One region of the Streptomyces sp. CRN 30 genome, then DNA from elsewhere that is predicted to be linked to it. Evidence: riboswitches for the same ligand, from Rfam matches in the RefSeq annotation. Region 1 holds a riboswitch; each other region holds the start of a gene.

What was found. A riboswitch is a leader RNA that binds a small molecule or an ion and turns the genes downstream of it on or off. The one in region 1 is predicted to bind S-adenosylmethionine.
Region 2: linked by a shared signal. The riboswitch ahead of UW392_RS31360 (aminotransferase class V-fold PLP-dependent enzyme) and the one ahead of thrC (threonine synthase) in region 1 are both predicted to bind S-adenosylmethionine.
Region 3: linked by a shared signal. The riboswitch ahead of UW392_RS13255 (aminotransferase class V-fold PLP-dependent enzyme) and the one ahead of thrC (threonine synthase) in region 1 are both predicted to bind S-adenosylmethionine.
Region 4: linked by a shared signal. The riboswitch ahead of thrC (threonine synthase) and the one ahead of thrC (threonine synthase) in region 1 are both predicted to bind S-adenosylmethionine.

Annotation. Positions count from the first base shown of each region.
Region 1 covers NZ_JAVRHI010000165.1:1,253-5,037, forward strand. The annotation lists gene UW392_RS16295 (MoaD/ThiS family protein) at 1-105, opposite strand, end outside; gene thrC (threonine synthase) at 184-1,485, opposite strand; SAM riboswitch class I at 1,503-1,678, opposite strand; gene UW392_RS16305 (glucosyl-3-phosphoglycerate synthase) at 1,837-2,793, shown strand; gene UW392_RS16310 (trehalose-6-phosphate synthase) at 2,873-3,785, shown strand, end outside.
Region 2 covers NZ_JAVRHI010000295.1:28,555-32,339, forward strand. The annotation lists gene UW392_RS31350 (cytochrome bc complex cytochrome b subunit) at 1-904, shown strand, start outside; gene trpD (anthranilate phosphoribosyltransferase) at 1,060-2,124, shown strand; SAM riboswitch class IV at 2,233-2,349, shown strand; gene UW392_RS31360 (aminotransferase class V-fold PLP-dependent enzyme) at 2,518-3,785, shown strand, end outside.
Region 3 covers NZ_JAVRHI010000138.1:19,905-23,689, reverse strand. The annotation lists gene UW392_RS13255 (aminotransferase class V-fold PLP-dependent enzyme) at 1-1,282, opposite strand, end outside; SAM riboswitch class IV at 1,464-1,580, opposite strand; gene trpD (anthranilate phosphoribosyltransferase) at 1,657-2,721, opposite strand; gene UW392_RS13245 (cytochrome bc complex cytochrome b subunit) at 2,854-3,785, opposite strand, start outside.
Region 4 covers NZ_JAVRHI010000535.1:24,388-28,172, forward strand. The annotation lists gene UW392_RS62350 (trehalose-6-phosphate synthase) at 1-321, opposite strand, end outside; gene UW392_RS62355 (glucosyl-3-phosphoglycerate synthase) at 364-1,308, opposite strand; SAM riboswitch class I at 1,480-1,621, shown strand; gene thrC (threonine synthase) at 1,639-2,928, shown strand; gene UW392_RS62365 (ubiquitin-like small modifier protein 1) at 2,982-3,257, shown strand; gene UW392_RS62370 (cold-shock protein) at 3,671-3,785, shown strand, end outside.

The DNA of each region.
Region 1 (3,785 bases):
CAGGTCGGCGAGGACCTCGGCGAGCGTCGTTCCCTCGGCGCTCACCTCCGCCTTGCCGCCGGTGTAGGTGCGCAGGATCGTGGGGATGCGGACGGTGACGCTCATGGGTGGAACCTCCTGAAGCTGGTGGGGCGGCGCCCCCGAGGGCGCGAAGTCGTGTGAAGGGGCGGCCGGGCGGAGCGGCTACGCGAGACCGGCCTCGTGGAACGCGTCGAGGCTGGGGCGGATCGTCGCGGTGAGCCCGGTGTCGGCCACCGCGTCCAGCGTCTTGAGGCCGTCGCCGGTGTTGAGGACGACGGTCGTCTTCTCCGGGTCGAGCAGACCGCTCTTGATCAGCTTGCGGGTGACACCGACGGTCACCCCGCCCGCCGTCTCGGCGAAGATGCCCTCGGTGCGTGCGAGCAGCTTGATCGCGTCCACGATCTCCGCGTCGTCCACGTCCTCCACCGCACCGCCCGTACGGCGCGCGATGTCGAGGACGTAGGGGCCGTCGGCCGGGTTGCCGATGGCGAGCGACTTGGCGATGGTGTCCGGCTTCTGCGGACGGACGACGTCGTGGCCGTCCTTGTAGGCCACCGACACCGGCGAGCAGCCCTCGGCCTGCGCGCCGAAGATCCTGTACGGCCGGTCCTCGACGAGCCCGAGCCTGATGAGCTCCTGCAGCCCCTTGTCGATCTTCGTGAGCTGGGAGCCGGAGGCGATCGGGACGACGATCTGGTCGGGGAGCTTCCAGCCGAGCTGCTCGCAGATCTCGTACGCCAGCGTCTTGGAGCCCTCGGCGTAGTACGGCCGCAGGTTGACGTTGACGAAGCCCCAGCCCTCGCCCGCCGGGTCGCCGATGAGCTCGGAGCAGAAGCGGTTGACGTCGTCGTAGTTGCCCTCGATGCCGACGAGGTCACCGCCGTAGACGGCGGCCATGACGACCTTGCCCTGCTCCAGGTCGTGCGGGATGAACACGCAGGAGCGGAAGCCGGCCCGGGCGGCGGCCGCGCCGACGGCGCCGGCCAGGTTGCCCGTGGAGGAGCAGGAGAGGGTGGTGAAGCCGAAGGCGCGCGCGGCCTCCAGGGCCTGGGCGACGACCCGGTCCTTGAAGGAGTGGGTCGGGTTGCCGGAGTCGTCCTTCACGTAGAGCCCACCGGTCACACCGAGCTCACGGGCCAGATTGTCGGCCTTGACGAGCTTGGTCCAGCCGGGGTTGAGGTTCGGCTTCCCGGCTACGTCGGCCGGGACGGGCAGCAGGGGCGCGTAACGCCAGATGTTCGCGGGGCCGGACTCGATGCGCCGGCGCAGTTCCTCGGTGTCGTACGCGGAGAAGTCGTAGGCGATCTCCAGCGGTCCGAAGCATTCCTCGCAGGCGAAGACCGGGCCGAGCGGGACGCGGTGGCCGCACTCGCGACAGGACAGCGCGGCGGCGGGGCCGAGATCCACGGGGGAGGGGGTGGTGACACCGGATTCGGTGGTGCTTGCAACTGTCTGCGCAGCCATGGAGGCGAGGCCCTTTCTCCTCATCTTCCTCACGACGCACTTCGCCGTGAGACGGATTTGGCACCTTCCCTAGCCGGGAGCCCCGCGGAGTCGATCAACAGTCGCCAATGACCGTCAGTGATCGCTACGAGAGCCGGCTGGAGGGTTGCCGGGGCTTCAACGGGCCGTGTCCCTCTGCCCCTCTGGATGAGCGGTATTCGGTTGTGAACAGCGGTGACCCCCGACATGCGATGGTCATCCGCGTTGTTCAAGACTGTAACCGACGGCCAGGACAGTTGAGGGAGTCGTCCGCACCGCGAGATGGATCACACGTACGTCCTGTGTGATCGAAAAAGGGAGGAGCCGCAGGCTGTGCTGGAAGAAGTCGAGCGCTGGCTGAGCACCCGCTCCTGGTCCGTGAACGACCGCCCGCTGCACCGGGTCATGGCCGCGAAACGGGCCACGGGCCAGTCGGTCAGTGTCGTCCTGCCCGCGCTCAACGAGGAGGCGACGGTCGGCGGGATCGTCGCCGCGATCCGCCGTGACCTCGTGGAGCGCACCCCGCTCGTCGACGAGATCGTCGTCGTCGACTCGGGGTCGACCGACCGCACCTCGGAGGTGGCCGCCGCGGCGGGCGCGAGAGTCGTCCACCGCGACGCGATCCTGCCCCGGCTGCCGGCCGTGCCCGGCAAGGGCGAGGTGCTGTGGCGCTCCCTGCTCGTCACCCACGGGGACATCGTCTGTTTCGTCGACGCGGACCTCAGGGAGTTCTCGTCCGACTTCGTCCTGGGCATCGTGGGCCCGCTGCTCACCGACCCCGGCGTCGACCTGGTCAAGGCGATGTACGACCGGCCGCTCACCTCCTCCGCCGGCCTTCCGGCCGGGCAGGGCGGCCGGGTCACCGAGCTGATGGCCCGCCCGCTGCTCAACATGCACTGGCCGCAGCTCGCGGGCTTCGTCCAGCCGCTCGGCGGCGAGTACGCGGCCCGCCGCTCGCTCCTGGAGCGGCTGCCGTTCCCGGTCGGGTACGGCGTGGAGCTGGGCATGCTGGTCGACGCGCTGCACCTGGTGGGCCTGGACGCCCTCGCCCAGGTCGACGTGGGTGTCCGCCTCCACCGCCACCAGGACGGGCAGGCGCTCGGCCGGATGGCCGCCGCGATCTACCGCACGGCCCAGCTGCGGCTGGCCCGCGGCCACCTCGTCCGCCCCGCGCTCACCCAGTTCGAGCGGGGCGAGGACGGCTTCGAGCCGCGCACCTACTCGGTGGACACCGAGGAGCGGCCGCCGATGGCGGAGATCGAGGAGTACGCGGCGCGCAGAGCGGCGTAGGCGGCGGGCCGCCGTGGAGGGGATGTATACGGATGAGACATACGTTTGAGTCTTCCGGCCTCGGGCTAGGTTGAGGCGTATGGCTTCCGCAGCAACCTCCACCGGCGCCCGCGTCCTCGTCGCGTCCAACCGCGGCCCCGTCTCGTACACGCTCGACGAGTCGGGCGACCTCTCCGCCAGACGTGGCGGCGGCGGCCTGGTGTCCGGCCTGTCGGCGATCGGCCCGGACGCCGACGCCGTATGGGTGTGCGCGGCACTGGGCGACGGCGACCGCGAGGCGGTACGGCGCACCGGCGGCGCCCTGTCCCCCGACGACACCGGCGGTCAGCGCGTCCGCATGCTGGACATCGCCGCCGACGTGCACGCCGACGCGTACAACGGCGTCGCCAACTCGGTGCTCTGGTTCATCCACCACATGCTGTACCAGACGCCGCTGGAACCGGTCTTCGACGGCGAGTTCCGGCGGCAGTGGGCCTCGTACGAGGCGTACAACCGCGCGTTCGCCGAGGCGCTCGCCGAGGAGGCGGGCGAGGGCGCGTCGGTGCTCGTGCAGGACTACCACCTGGTGCTGGTGCCCCGGATGCTCCGCGAGCTCCGCCCCGACCTGCGCATCGGGCACTTCTCGCACACGCCGTGGGCCCCGCCGGAGTACTTCCGGCTGCTGCCCGACGACATCGCGGCGCAGGTACTCAGCGGCATCCTCGGCGCGGACCGGGCGGCGTTCCTCACCCAGCGGTGGGCGGACGCGTTCACGGAGTGCTGCCACGCGGTGCTCGGGCCCGGTATCCCCTCGGGCACGCGCATCGGGGTGCACGGACTGGGCGCCGACGCGGACTTCCTGCGCGGGCGTGCGCACGAGACGGACGTGGACGAGCGGATCGCGGCGCTCCGGGAGCAGATCGGCACGGCGCCGGACGGCAGCCCGCGGAAGACGGTCGTCCGGGTGGACCGGACCGAGCTGTCCAAGAACATCGTGCGCGGGCTGCTGGCGT
Region 2 (3,785 bases), on a different contig from region 1:
GTTCGCGGGTCCCGGCAAGACCAACAAGAACGTCGTCGGCATGCCGCTGCTGCCGGTGTACATGGCCAAGGCCGGAGGCTTCTTCTTCCTGGTCTTCGGCGTGATCGCGATCATCGCGGGCATCGCCTCGGTCAACCCGATCTGGTCCATCGGCCCCTACCGGCCCGACATGGTCTCCACCGGCGCCCAGCCCGACTGGTACATGGGCTTCGCCGAGGGACTCGTCCGCGCCATGCCCGGCTGGGAGATCAACTTCTGGGGTCACACGCTCGTCCTGGGTGTGTTCGTCCCGCTGGTGATCTTCGGTCTGTTCCTCGCGATCATCGCCCTGTACCCGTTCATCGAGTCCTGGGTCACCGGGGACAAGCGCGAGCACCACATCCTGGACCGCCCGCGCAACGCCCCGACCCGGACCGCGTTCGGCGTCGCCTGGGTCACCGCGTACATGATCATGCTGGTCGGTGGTGGCAACGACATCTTCGCCACCCACTTCCACCTGTCGATCAACGCGGTCACCTGGTTCGTCCGGATCGGCTTCTTCGTCGGCCCGGTCATCGCCTTCGTCGTCACCAAGCGGATCTGCCTCGGCCTCCAGCGCCGGGACAAGGAGAAGGTGCTGCACGGCCGCGAGTCGGGCATCATCAAGCGCCTGCCGCACGGTGAGTTCATCGAGGTGCACGAGCCGCTCAGCCAGGAGCAGATGTACTCGCTCACCGCGCACGAGCAGTACAAGCCGGCCGAGATCGGCCCGGCCGTCGACGAGAACGGCGTCGAGCGGAAGGCCGGCGGCGTGGAGAAGCTCCGCGTCAAGCTGAGCAAGTCCTACTACGGCGAGGAGTCCCAGATTCCGAAGCCGACCGTAGACGAGTACAAGGAGATCACCAGCGGCCACGGCCACCACTGATCCTCCTGCGTCGCCACACGACAGCGAAGGGCCCCGTCCGGTGTTCGGACGGGGCCCTTCGTCGCGCCCCCGGGCTGGATAAGGTGGACCCACGTCTTGCCCGCGCGGGATCTCCTCCCGCGCGGGTTCTCTTCCCACTTTCACAGGAGCGGCTGATGAGCGCTGTGACCCCCGCTGGAGGCGACACCGCGGCGGGCCGCTCCTGGCCCGTGCTGCTGAACGGACTGCTGGACGGCCGGGACCTCTCCGCGGACGAGACCGCGTGGGCGATGGACGTCATCATGCGCGGCGAGGCCACCGACGCGCAGATCGCCGGGTTCGCGGTGGCCCTGCGCGCCAAGGGCGAGACCGTCGACGAGATCGGCGGCCTGGTCCGCGCGATGTACGGGCACGCCCATGTCATCCAGGTCCCCGGCGACACCGTCGACATCGTCGGCACCGGCGGCGACGGCGCCAAGACCGTCAACATCTCCACCATGTCGGCGATCGTCGTCGCCGGCACCGGGGCGAAGGTCGTCAAACACGGCAGCCGCGCCGCCTCCTCGGCGTCCGGCGCCTCGGACGTCCTGGAGAAGCTCGGCGTCAATCTCGACCTGACGCCGCGGCGCGTCACCGAGGTCGCCGAGGAAGCCGGGATCACCTTCTGCTTCGCCGTGAAGTTCCACCCCGCGCTGCGCCACGTCGCGGCGGCCCGCGGACAGCTGGGCGTGCGGACGGTGTTCAACTTCCTCGGTCCGCTCACCAACCCGGCCAACGTCCGCTCCCAGGCCATCGGCGTCGCCGACGCCCGGATGGCACCCATCATCGCCGGGGTCTTCGCCGAGCGCGGCAACTCCTCACTGGTCTTCCGCGGCGACGACGGGCTGGACGAGCTGACGACCACGGCCACGTCCCGGGTCTGGACGGTGCGCGACGGCAAGGTGACCGAGGAGACCTTCGACCCGCGGGACGTGGGCATCGAGCTGGTGCCCGTCGAGGCTCTGCGCGGCGCCGACGCGTCGTACAACGCCGACGTGGCCCGGCGGCTGCTGAACGGCGAGACGGGCCCCGTACGGGACGCCGTCCTGCTCAACTCGGCGGCGGCCCTGGTCGCGCTGGAGCGCGGCGACGGCCCGCTGACGGACCGCATCGGGGCCGCCATCGAGCGGGCCGCGGTGTCGGTCGACTCCGGCGCGGCCAAGAGCGTCCTGGACCGGTGGGTGGCCGCGACCAACGCCTGACGGCCGCCTCGGAGGCCGTCGGTCCGCCCGACGGCCCCGTGCGGTGTACGTCCCGCGATCCGGACACGGGTTGCGGGACGTCGATCTTTTCGCTTACGTTCGTCCCCAGGTCATGAGTGACAGTCATGAGGCCCCGGCCGACTGTCCGGCAACCCTCCGTCCGTGGCGGGGTGCCCCGGGTGAAGACCAGGCCGCAGGCAGCGAGGTCTGCGGCAAGCGCGGACCCCTCGCACACTTCCAGAAGTGTGGGGCCAGGGGTCCTGGTCGTCGAGGAGCCTTCCGTGAGCAAGCGAATGCGCTAGGGCCGCAGAGCCCCGCCTCCGCACACCCTTCTTCTTCTCTTCCGGCGCGTGCCGTGCCTCGCCGCGCCCGAATTCTCACGGGAGTCCCGTCATGTCCGCACCCACCGCTGTCTCCGCCCCGCTGGCCGTCCTCGGCGCCGACGTCACCGTGCCGCTCGTCACCGGCGGCGAGGTCACCTACGCGGCCCTCGACTACGCGGCCAGCGCCCCGGCCCTGAAGCGCGTCTGGGACGACGTCGCCGCCTACGCGCCCTACTACGGCAGCGTCCACCGGGGCGCCGGGTACCTCTCGCAGCTCTCCACCGACCTGTTCGAGAACGCCCGCCGGACCGTCGCGGAGTTCCTCGGCTGCCGCACCGGCGACCAGGTCGTCTTCACCCGGTCCACCACCGACTCCCTCAACCTGCTCGCCGCCGCCCTCCCGGCCGGCTGCCGGGTCTTCGTCTTCGAGACCGAGCACCACGCCTCGCTGCTGCCCTGGAGGAACGCGGACGTCACCTACCTCGACGCCCCGCGCACCCCGGCGCAGGCCGTCGAGACCCTGGAGCGCGCCCTCGCCGCCCGCGAGCCGTACGGCCCCGCGCTGGTCTGCGTCACCGGCGCCTCCAACGTCACCGGCGAGCTGTGGCCGGTGCGCGAGCTGGCCGCCGCCGCCCACGCCCACGGCGCCCGGATCGTCCTGGACGCCGCCCAGCTCGCCCCGCACCACCCGGTGGACCTCGCCGGCCTCGACGTGGACTGGGTCGCCTTCTCCGGGCACAAGCTGTACGCGCCCTTCGGCTCCGGGGTGCTGGCCGGCCGCGCCGACTGGCTCTCCGAGGCCGAGCCCTACCTCGCCGGCGGCGGCGCGAGCCGCCGGGTCAGCCGCCGTGCCGACGGCGGTGTGGACGTCGAGTGGCACGACAGCGCCGCCCGCCACGAGGCCGGGTCGCCCAACGTCATCGGCGCCTACGCCATCGCCTCCGCCTGCAAGGCGCTCACCGAGGCCGGGTTCGAGACGCTCCTCGCCCGCGAGGAGCACCTGATCCGCACGGTCCGCGAGGGCCTCGCCGAGGTGCCCGAGGTGCGGGTCCTCTCGCTCTTCGGCGCCGACGCGCCCCGCGTCGGCGTCCTCTCCTTCGTCGTCGACGGCTGGAACAGCTCCCACTTCGCCGCCGCCCTCTCCGCCGAGTACGGCATCGGCGTCCGCGACGGCCTCTTCTGCGCCCACCCGCTGGTGCGCACCCTGCTCGGCAGCGACCCGCAGACGCAGGGCGAGTGCGGCGCCCCCGAGGCCGCGCCCGGCGAGAAGTCCCTCAACGCCGTCCGGGTCAGCTTCGGCGCGGGCACCCCGGACGAGCACGTCGAACGGTTCGTGAC
Region 3 (3,785 bases), on a different contig from region 1:
CCGTGAACCGCTCCACGTGCTCGTCGGGCGTGCCCGCGCCGAAGCTCACGCGGATGGCGTTGAGCGACTTCTCGCCGGGCGCGGCCTCGGGCGCCCCGCACTCCCCCTGCGCCCCGGGCGCGGTGCCGAGCAGCGTGCGCACCAGCGGGTGGGCGCAGAACAGGCCGTCGCGGACGCCGATGCCGTACTCGGCGGAGAGCGCGGCGGCGAAGTGCGAGCTGTTCCAGCCCTCGACGACGAAGGAGAGGACCCCCACGCGCGGGGCGTCGTCGCCGAACAGCGACAGGATCCGCACCCCGGGAACCGCGGTGAGCCCCGTGCGCACCTTCTCGACCAGGTGCCGCTCGCGGGCCACGAGACGGTCGAAGCCCTCCTCGGTGAGCGCCTTGCAGGCGGAGGCGATGGCGTAGGCGCCGATGACGTTCGGGGAGCCGGCCTCGTGGCGGGCGGCCCCCTCGTGCCACTCGACGTCCACGCCGCCGTCCGCGCGGCGCGAGACGGTGCGGGAGGCGCCGCCGCCCGCCAGGTAGGGCTCGGCCTCGCGCAGCCAATCGGCGCGCCCGGCGAGGACCCCGGAGCCGAAGGGCGCGTACAGCTTGTGCCCGGAGAAGGCCACCCAGTCGACGTCCAGGTCACGCACGGACACCGGGTGGTGCGGGGCGAGCTGCGCGGCGTCCAGCACGATGCGCGCGCCGTGCGCGTGCGCGGCGGCGGCCAGCTCGCGCACCGGCCACAGCTCTCCGGTGACGTTGGAGGCGCCGGTGACGCACACCAGCGCGGGGCCCTGGGGGACGCGGGCGGCCAGGGCGCGCTCCAGGGTGGCGACGGCCTCGTCCGGGGTGCGCGGGGCGTCCAGGTACGTCACCCGGGCGTCTCGCCAGGGCAGCAGCGAGGCGTGGTGCTCGGTCTCGAAGACGAACACCTGGCAGCCGGCGGGGAGCGCGGTGGCCAGCAGGTTCAGCGAGTCGGTGGTGGAGCGCGTGAAGACGATCTCGTCCTCCTCGCGGCAGCCCAGGAACTCCGCGACCGTCACCCTGGCGTTCTCGAAGAGGTCCGTCGACAGCTGCGACAGGTACCCGGCGCCCCGGTGCACGCTGCCGTAGTACGGGGCGTAGGCCGCCACGTCGTCCCACACCCGCTGGAGGGCCGGGGCGCTCGCGGCGTAGTCGAGCGCGGCGTAGGTGACCTCGCCGCCGGTGACGAGCGGGACGGTGACATCCCGGCCCAGAACGGGCAGCGGAGTACAAATGGACTGGTCGGCGGCAACGGTGGAGACAGACATGGGTGCACTCCTGTGCGAGCAGACGGAACTCACCGCGCGAGCGGGGGCGCTCGAGCGCGGACGAGAAGAAAAAGGGTGTGCGGAGGCGGGGCTCTGCGGCCCTATCGCATTCGCTTGCTCAACAGAAGGCTCCTCGAGGACCAGGACCCCTGGCCCCGCACTTACCGAGAAGTGCGCGAGGGGTCCGCGCTTGCCGCAGACCTCGCTGCCTGCGGCCTGGTCTTCACCCGGGGCACCCCGCCACGGACGGAGGGTTGCCGGACAGTCGGCCGGGGCCTCATGACTGTCGCTCATGACCTGGTACGGGAACGTACGTGAAGTGATCGTCGTCCCGCAACCCGTGTCCGGATCGCGGGACGACGAACAGCTGGGCGCTACGCGTTGCTGGCGGCCACCCAGCGTTCCAGGGTCCGCTTCGCCGCGCCGGAGTCGATGGACTCGGCGGCCTCGTCCATGCCCGCGCGGATCTGCTCGGCCAGCGTGCCGGCGCCCGGCTCCAGGGCCACCAGGGCCGCCGCCGAGTTGAGCAGGACGGCGTCCCGTACGGGGCCCTCCTCACCGTTCAGCAGACGGAGCGCCACGTCGGCGTTGTACGAGGCGTCCGCGCCCCGCAGCGCCTCGACCGGCACCAGGTCCAGGCCGACGTCGCGCGGGTCGAAGGACTCCTCCGTCACCTCGCCCGCGCGCACGACCCACACCCGGGACGTGGCCGTGGTGGTCAGCTCGTCGAGGCCGTCGTCGCCGCGGAAGACCAGGGAGGAGTGGCCGCGCCGGGCGAAGACGCCCGCCATGATCGGCGCCATCCGCGGGTCGGCGACGCCCACCGCCTGCGCCTGCACCTGTGCCGGGTTGGCCAGCGGGCCGAGGAAGTTGAACACCGTGCGGATGCCCATCTGGCCGCGGGCGGCGGCCACATGGCGCAGCGCCGGGTGGAACTTCACCGCGAAGCAGAAGGTGATCCCGGCCTCCTCCGCCACCTGCGCCACCCGCCGCGGGGTCAGCTGCAGGTTGACGCCGAGCTCCTCCAGGACGTCCGAGGCCCCGGAGGCCGAGGAGGCGGCGCGGTTGCCGTGCTTGACGACCTTCGCGCCGGTGCCGGCGACGACGATCGACGACATGGTGGAGATGTTGACCGTCTTCGCGCCGTCCCCGCCGGTGCCGACGATGTCCACCGTCCTCCCCGGCACCTGGATGACGTTGGCGTGTTCGTACAGCGCCCGCACGCAGCCGGAGATCTCCTCGACGGTCTCGCCCTTGGCGCGCAGCGCCACCGCGAAGGCGGCGATCTGCGCGTCCGTCGCCTCGCCGCGCATGATCAGGTCCATCGCCCAGGCGGTGTCGTCCGCGGTCAGGTCCCGCCCCTCGAGCAGTCCGTTCAGTACGGCGGGCCAGGAGCGGCCCGCCGCGGTGTCGCCTCCAGCGGGGGTCACAGCGCTCATCAGCCGCTCCTGGGTGTGTCTCTCCGGGGAGAGTGAGTAAAGACGCCTCCACCCTATCCACCCCCGGAGACGGGGAAGGGCCCCGTCCGGTGTCCGGACGGGGCCCTTCCTGTGGCGTGGCTGAGGCAGCGATCAGTGGTGGCCGTGGCCGCTCGTGATCTCCTTGTACTCCTCGACGGTCGGCTTGGCGATCTGGTTCTCCTCGCCGTAGTAGCCCTTGCTGAGCTTGGCGCGGAGCCTCTCGATCGGCGACACCTTGCGCTTGACGCCGTTCTCGTCGACCTCGGGGCCGATCGCGGCCGGCTGGTACTGCTCGTGCGCGGTGAGCGTGTACAGCTGCTCCTGGCTGAGCGGCTCGTGCACCTCGACGAACTCACCGTGCGGCAGGCGCTTGATGATGCCCGTCTCACGGCCGTGCAGCACCTTCTCGCGGTCCCGGCGCTGCAGGCCGAGGCAGATCCGCTTGGTGACGATGAACGCGATGACCGGTCCGGCGAAGAACCCGATGCGGACGAACCAGGTGACCGCGTTGATCGACATGTGGAAGTGGGTCGCGACCAGGTCGTTGCCACCGCCGATGAGGCCGATCATGTACCAGGTGATCCACGCGACACCGAAGGCGGTGCGGGTCGGGGCGTTGCGCGGGCGGTCCAGGATGTGGTGCTCGCGCTTGTCGCCGGTGACCCAGGACTCGAAGAACGGGTACAGCGCGATCACGGCCAGCACCAGACCGAAGACGACCAGCGGGATGAACACGCCCAGGGCGAGCGTGTGGCCCCAGAGGTTGATCTCCCAGCCCGGCATGGCGCGGACCAGGCCCTCGGCGAAGCCCATGTACCAGTCGGGCTGTGCGTTGGTGGACACCTGGTCCGGACGGTACGGGCCGAGCGCCCAGATCGGGTTGATCGTGACGAGTGCCGAGATGATGGCGATGACACCGAAGACCAGGAAGAAGAAGCCTCCGGCCTTGGCCATGTACACCGGCAGCAGCGGCATGCCGACGACGTTCTTGTTGGTCTTTCCGGGGCCCGCGTACTGCGTGTGCTTGTGGTAGAAGACCAGGA
Region 4 (3,785 bases), on a different contig from region 1:
GGAGTTGGCGATGCCGTTGTACGCGTCGCTGTGCACGTCGGCGGGGATGTCCAGCATCCGTACGCCGTCCTCGCCCGCCCCGCGCCGCACCGCCTCGCGGTCGCCGTCGGACAGCGCCGAGCACACCCACAGCGCACCCGCGTCCGGTCCGATCGCCGACAGCCCGGAGACCAGTCCGCCGCCGCCCCGCTTGGCGCGCAGCGAACCGTCCCCCCCGACCTCGTACGACACGGGGCCCCGATTGGAGGCCACCAGCACCTGAGCGGCACCGAAGGACGCGGACGAAGCGGACGAAGAAGAAGCGGAAGCCGAGGAAGCCATACGACTCAAACTAGCCCGGCCGCCAACAGCTCAAACGTACGTTCACGCGACCTTGCGCTCCGCGTACTCGGCGATCTCCAGCATCGGCGGGCGTTCCTCGGTGTCCACCGAGAACGTCCGCGGCTCGAACCCCTGCGCACCTCGCTCGAACTGCGTCAGCGCCGGCCGGACCAGATGGCCCCGGGCCAGCCTGAGCTGCGCGGTCCGGTAGATCGCGGCGGCCATCCGGCCCAGCGCCTGCCCGTCCTGGTGCCGGTGCCTGCGCACCCCGACGTCGACCTGGGCGAGGGCGTCCAGGCCCACCAGGTGCAGCGCGTCCACCAGCATGCCCAGCTCCACCCCGTAGCCGACGGGGAACGGCAGCCGCTCCAGGAGCGAGCGGCGGGCCGCGTACTCGCCGCCGAGCGGCTGCACGAAACCGGCCAGCCGCGGCCAGTGCATGTTCAGCAGCGGGCGGGCCATCAGCTCGGTGACCCGGCCGCCCTGCCCGGCGGCGCCGCGCAGCGGACGGTCGTACATGGCCTTGACCAGGTGCACGTCCGGGTCGGTCAGCAGCGGGCCGACGATCCCCGTGACGAAGTCGGACGAGAACTCCTTGAGGTCGGCGTCGACGAACGCCACGATGTCCCCGCTCGTCACCAGCAGTGACCGCCACAGCACCTCGCCCTTGCCGGGGACGGGCGCGAGGCGCGGCAGGATCTCGTCGCGGTGCACGACGCGGGCGCCGGCCGCCGCGGCCACCTTCGACGTGGCGTCGGTCGACCCGGAGTCGATCACGACGATCTCGTCGACCAGCGGTACCTGGCACATCAGGTCGTGGCGGACGGCCGCGACGATGTCGCCGACGGTCTCCTCCTCGTTCAGCGCGGGCAGCACGACGCTGACCCGCTGGCCGGTGCGCTGCTTGGCGGCCAGTATCTGGTGGAGCGGACGGTCGGTCACGGACCAGGAGCGTGCACTGAGCCAGCGCTCGACTTCTTCCAGCACGGTCTGCGGCTCCTCCCTGTTGTGGATCACGGTCAGCGGGTCAGGCGTCGCATATGTGATCCATCTCGCGCATCGGACGACTATCTCAACTGTCCTGGCCTTCGGTTACAGTCTTGAACAACGCGGATGACCATCGCATGTCGGGGGTGGCCGCCGCTGACAACCACATACAGCTCATCCAGAGGGGCAGAGGGACACGGCCCGATGAAGCCCCGGCAACCCTCCAGTCGGTACTCGTGAAGACGCGAGGCTCCCGGCTCGGGAAGGTGCCAAATCCGTCTCACGGCGAAGTGCGTCGTGAGGAAGATGAGGAGAAAGGGCCTCGCCTCCATGGCTGTGCAGACTGCCGAAAGCACCACCACTCCCGCCGCCTCCGTCGATCTCGGCCCCGCCGCGGCGCTCTCCTGCCGGGAATGCGGCCACCGCGTGCCCCTCGGCCCGGTCTTCGCCTGCGAGGAGTGTTTCGGCCCGCTGGAGATCGCTTACGACTTCTCCTCGTACGACACGGAGAAGCTCCGCGCGCGCATCGAAGCGGGCCCCGCGAACATCTGGCGTTACGCGCCGCTGCTGCCCGTCCCGGCGGACGTCGCCGACAAGCCCAACATCAACCCGGGCTGGACCAAGCTCGTCCAGGCCGACCGCCTCGCCGCCGAGCTGGGCGTCACCGGCGGTCTCTACGTCAAGGACGACTCCGGCAACCCGACGCACTCCTTCAAGGACCGGGTCGTGGCGCAGGCACTGGAGGCGGCGCGCGCCTTCGGCTTCACCACCCTCTCCTGCTCCTCCACCGGCAACCTGGCCGGCGCCGTCGGCGCCGCCGCCGCCCGCGCCGGTCTGCGCTCCTGCGTGTTCATCCCGCACGACCTGGAGCAGGGCAAGGTCGTCATGGCCGCGATCTACGGCGGCGAGCTGGTCGGCATCGAGGGCAACTACGACGACGTCAACCGCTTCTGTTCCGAGCTGATCGGCGACCCGGCCGGCGAGGGCTGGGGCTTCGTCAACGTCAATCTCCGCCCCTACTACGCGGAGGGGTCCAAGACCCTCGCGTACGAGATCTGCGAGCAGCTCGGCTGGCGCCTTCCCGACCAGCTCGTCGTGCCCATCGCCTCCGGCTCCCAGCTCACGAAGATCGACAAGGGTCTGAAGGAACTGATCGAGCTGGGGCTCGTCGAGGACAGGCCGTACAAGATCTTCGGTGCCCAGGCCGAGGGGTGCTCGCCGGTCTCCACCGCGTTCAAGGCCGGCCACGACGTGGTCCGCCCGCAGAAGCCGAACACCATCGCCAAGTCGCTGGCCATCGGCAACCCGGCCGACGGGCCGTACGTCCTCGACATCGCCCGCCGCACCGGCGGCGCGGTGGAGGACGTCACGGACGAGCAGGTCGTCGAGGCGATCAAGTTGCTGGCGCGGACGGAAGGGATCTTCGCGGAGACCGCGGGCGGGGTCACGGTGGGCGTGACGAAGAAGCTGATCGAGGCGGGTGTCCTCGACCCGTCGCTCACCACCGTGGTGCTCAACACCGGGGACGGTCTGAAGACGCTGGACGCGGTCGCCGACACGGGGCTCACGGCGACGATCCGGCCGAACCTCGACTCCTTCCGTGCGGCGGGGCTGGCGTAGCGCCGCGCAGTTCCCCGCACCCCTAGGCAGATCCCCCTGACCGGAGGTTTCAAGTGAGTGTCTCTGTCCGCATCCCGACCATCCTGCGTACGTACACCGGCGGGCAGGCCGAAGTGACCGCCGAAGGGGCCACCCTCGGCGAGGTCATCGCCGACCTGGAGAAGAACCACACCGGGATTTCCGGGCGGGTTCTCGACGACCAGGGCAAGCTGCGGCGGTTCGTCAACGTGTACGTCAACGACGACGACGTCCGATTCGAGCAGGGTCTGGAGACGGCCACCCCGGACGGGGCCGGCGTCTCGATCATCCCCGCGGTCGCCGGCGGCTGATCCGTCACCCACCGTTCCCCCGAATTGCCCCCTCCGTGAGAGAAGCGGAGGGGGCAATTCCATGTGGTTGAGCGCGGTACAGTTGGGGAACGCGGCGCTGATCACGCGGTCGGAAACCAAGAATTCCTGCCGCCCGCCCGACTAGATGTAGCCAAAGTGTGGGCGTCTTTCGCGTCTTTTGCCCTCTTTGAGTGGCCCGACTTGCCCCGAATCCTTACGAATTCTCACCATATTCCGGACCGCTCCCGTCCAGAATTCTCGTCCAATTGACCTGTTGCAGAGGGCAGTTGGACAGATACATTCGGCCGCGGTCGACGCGTTCCGGCGCACGCCCCCAGATTCTGGGGGGCGAGGTCTGACCCGGATTCGCGAAGTGCGGATCTGTGCAAGGGCCAGTAATAGGGGAGTTAGGCATGGCTCAGGGCACCGTCAAGTGGTTCAACGCGGAGAAGGGGTACGGCTTCATCGCGGTCGACGGTGGTGCGGATGTTTTCGTCCACTACAGCGCGATCCAGATGGACGGGTACC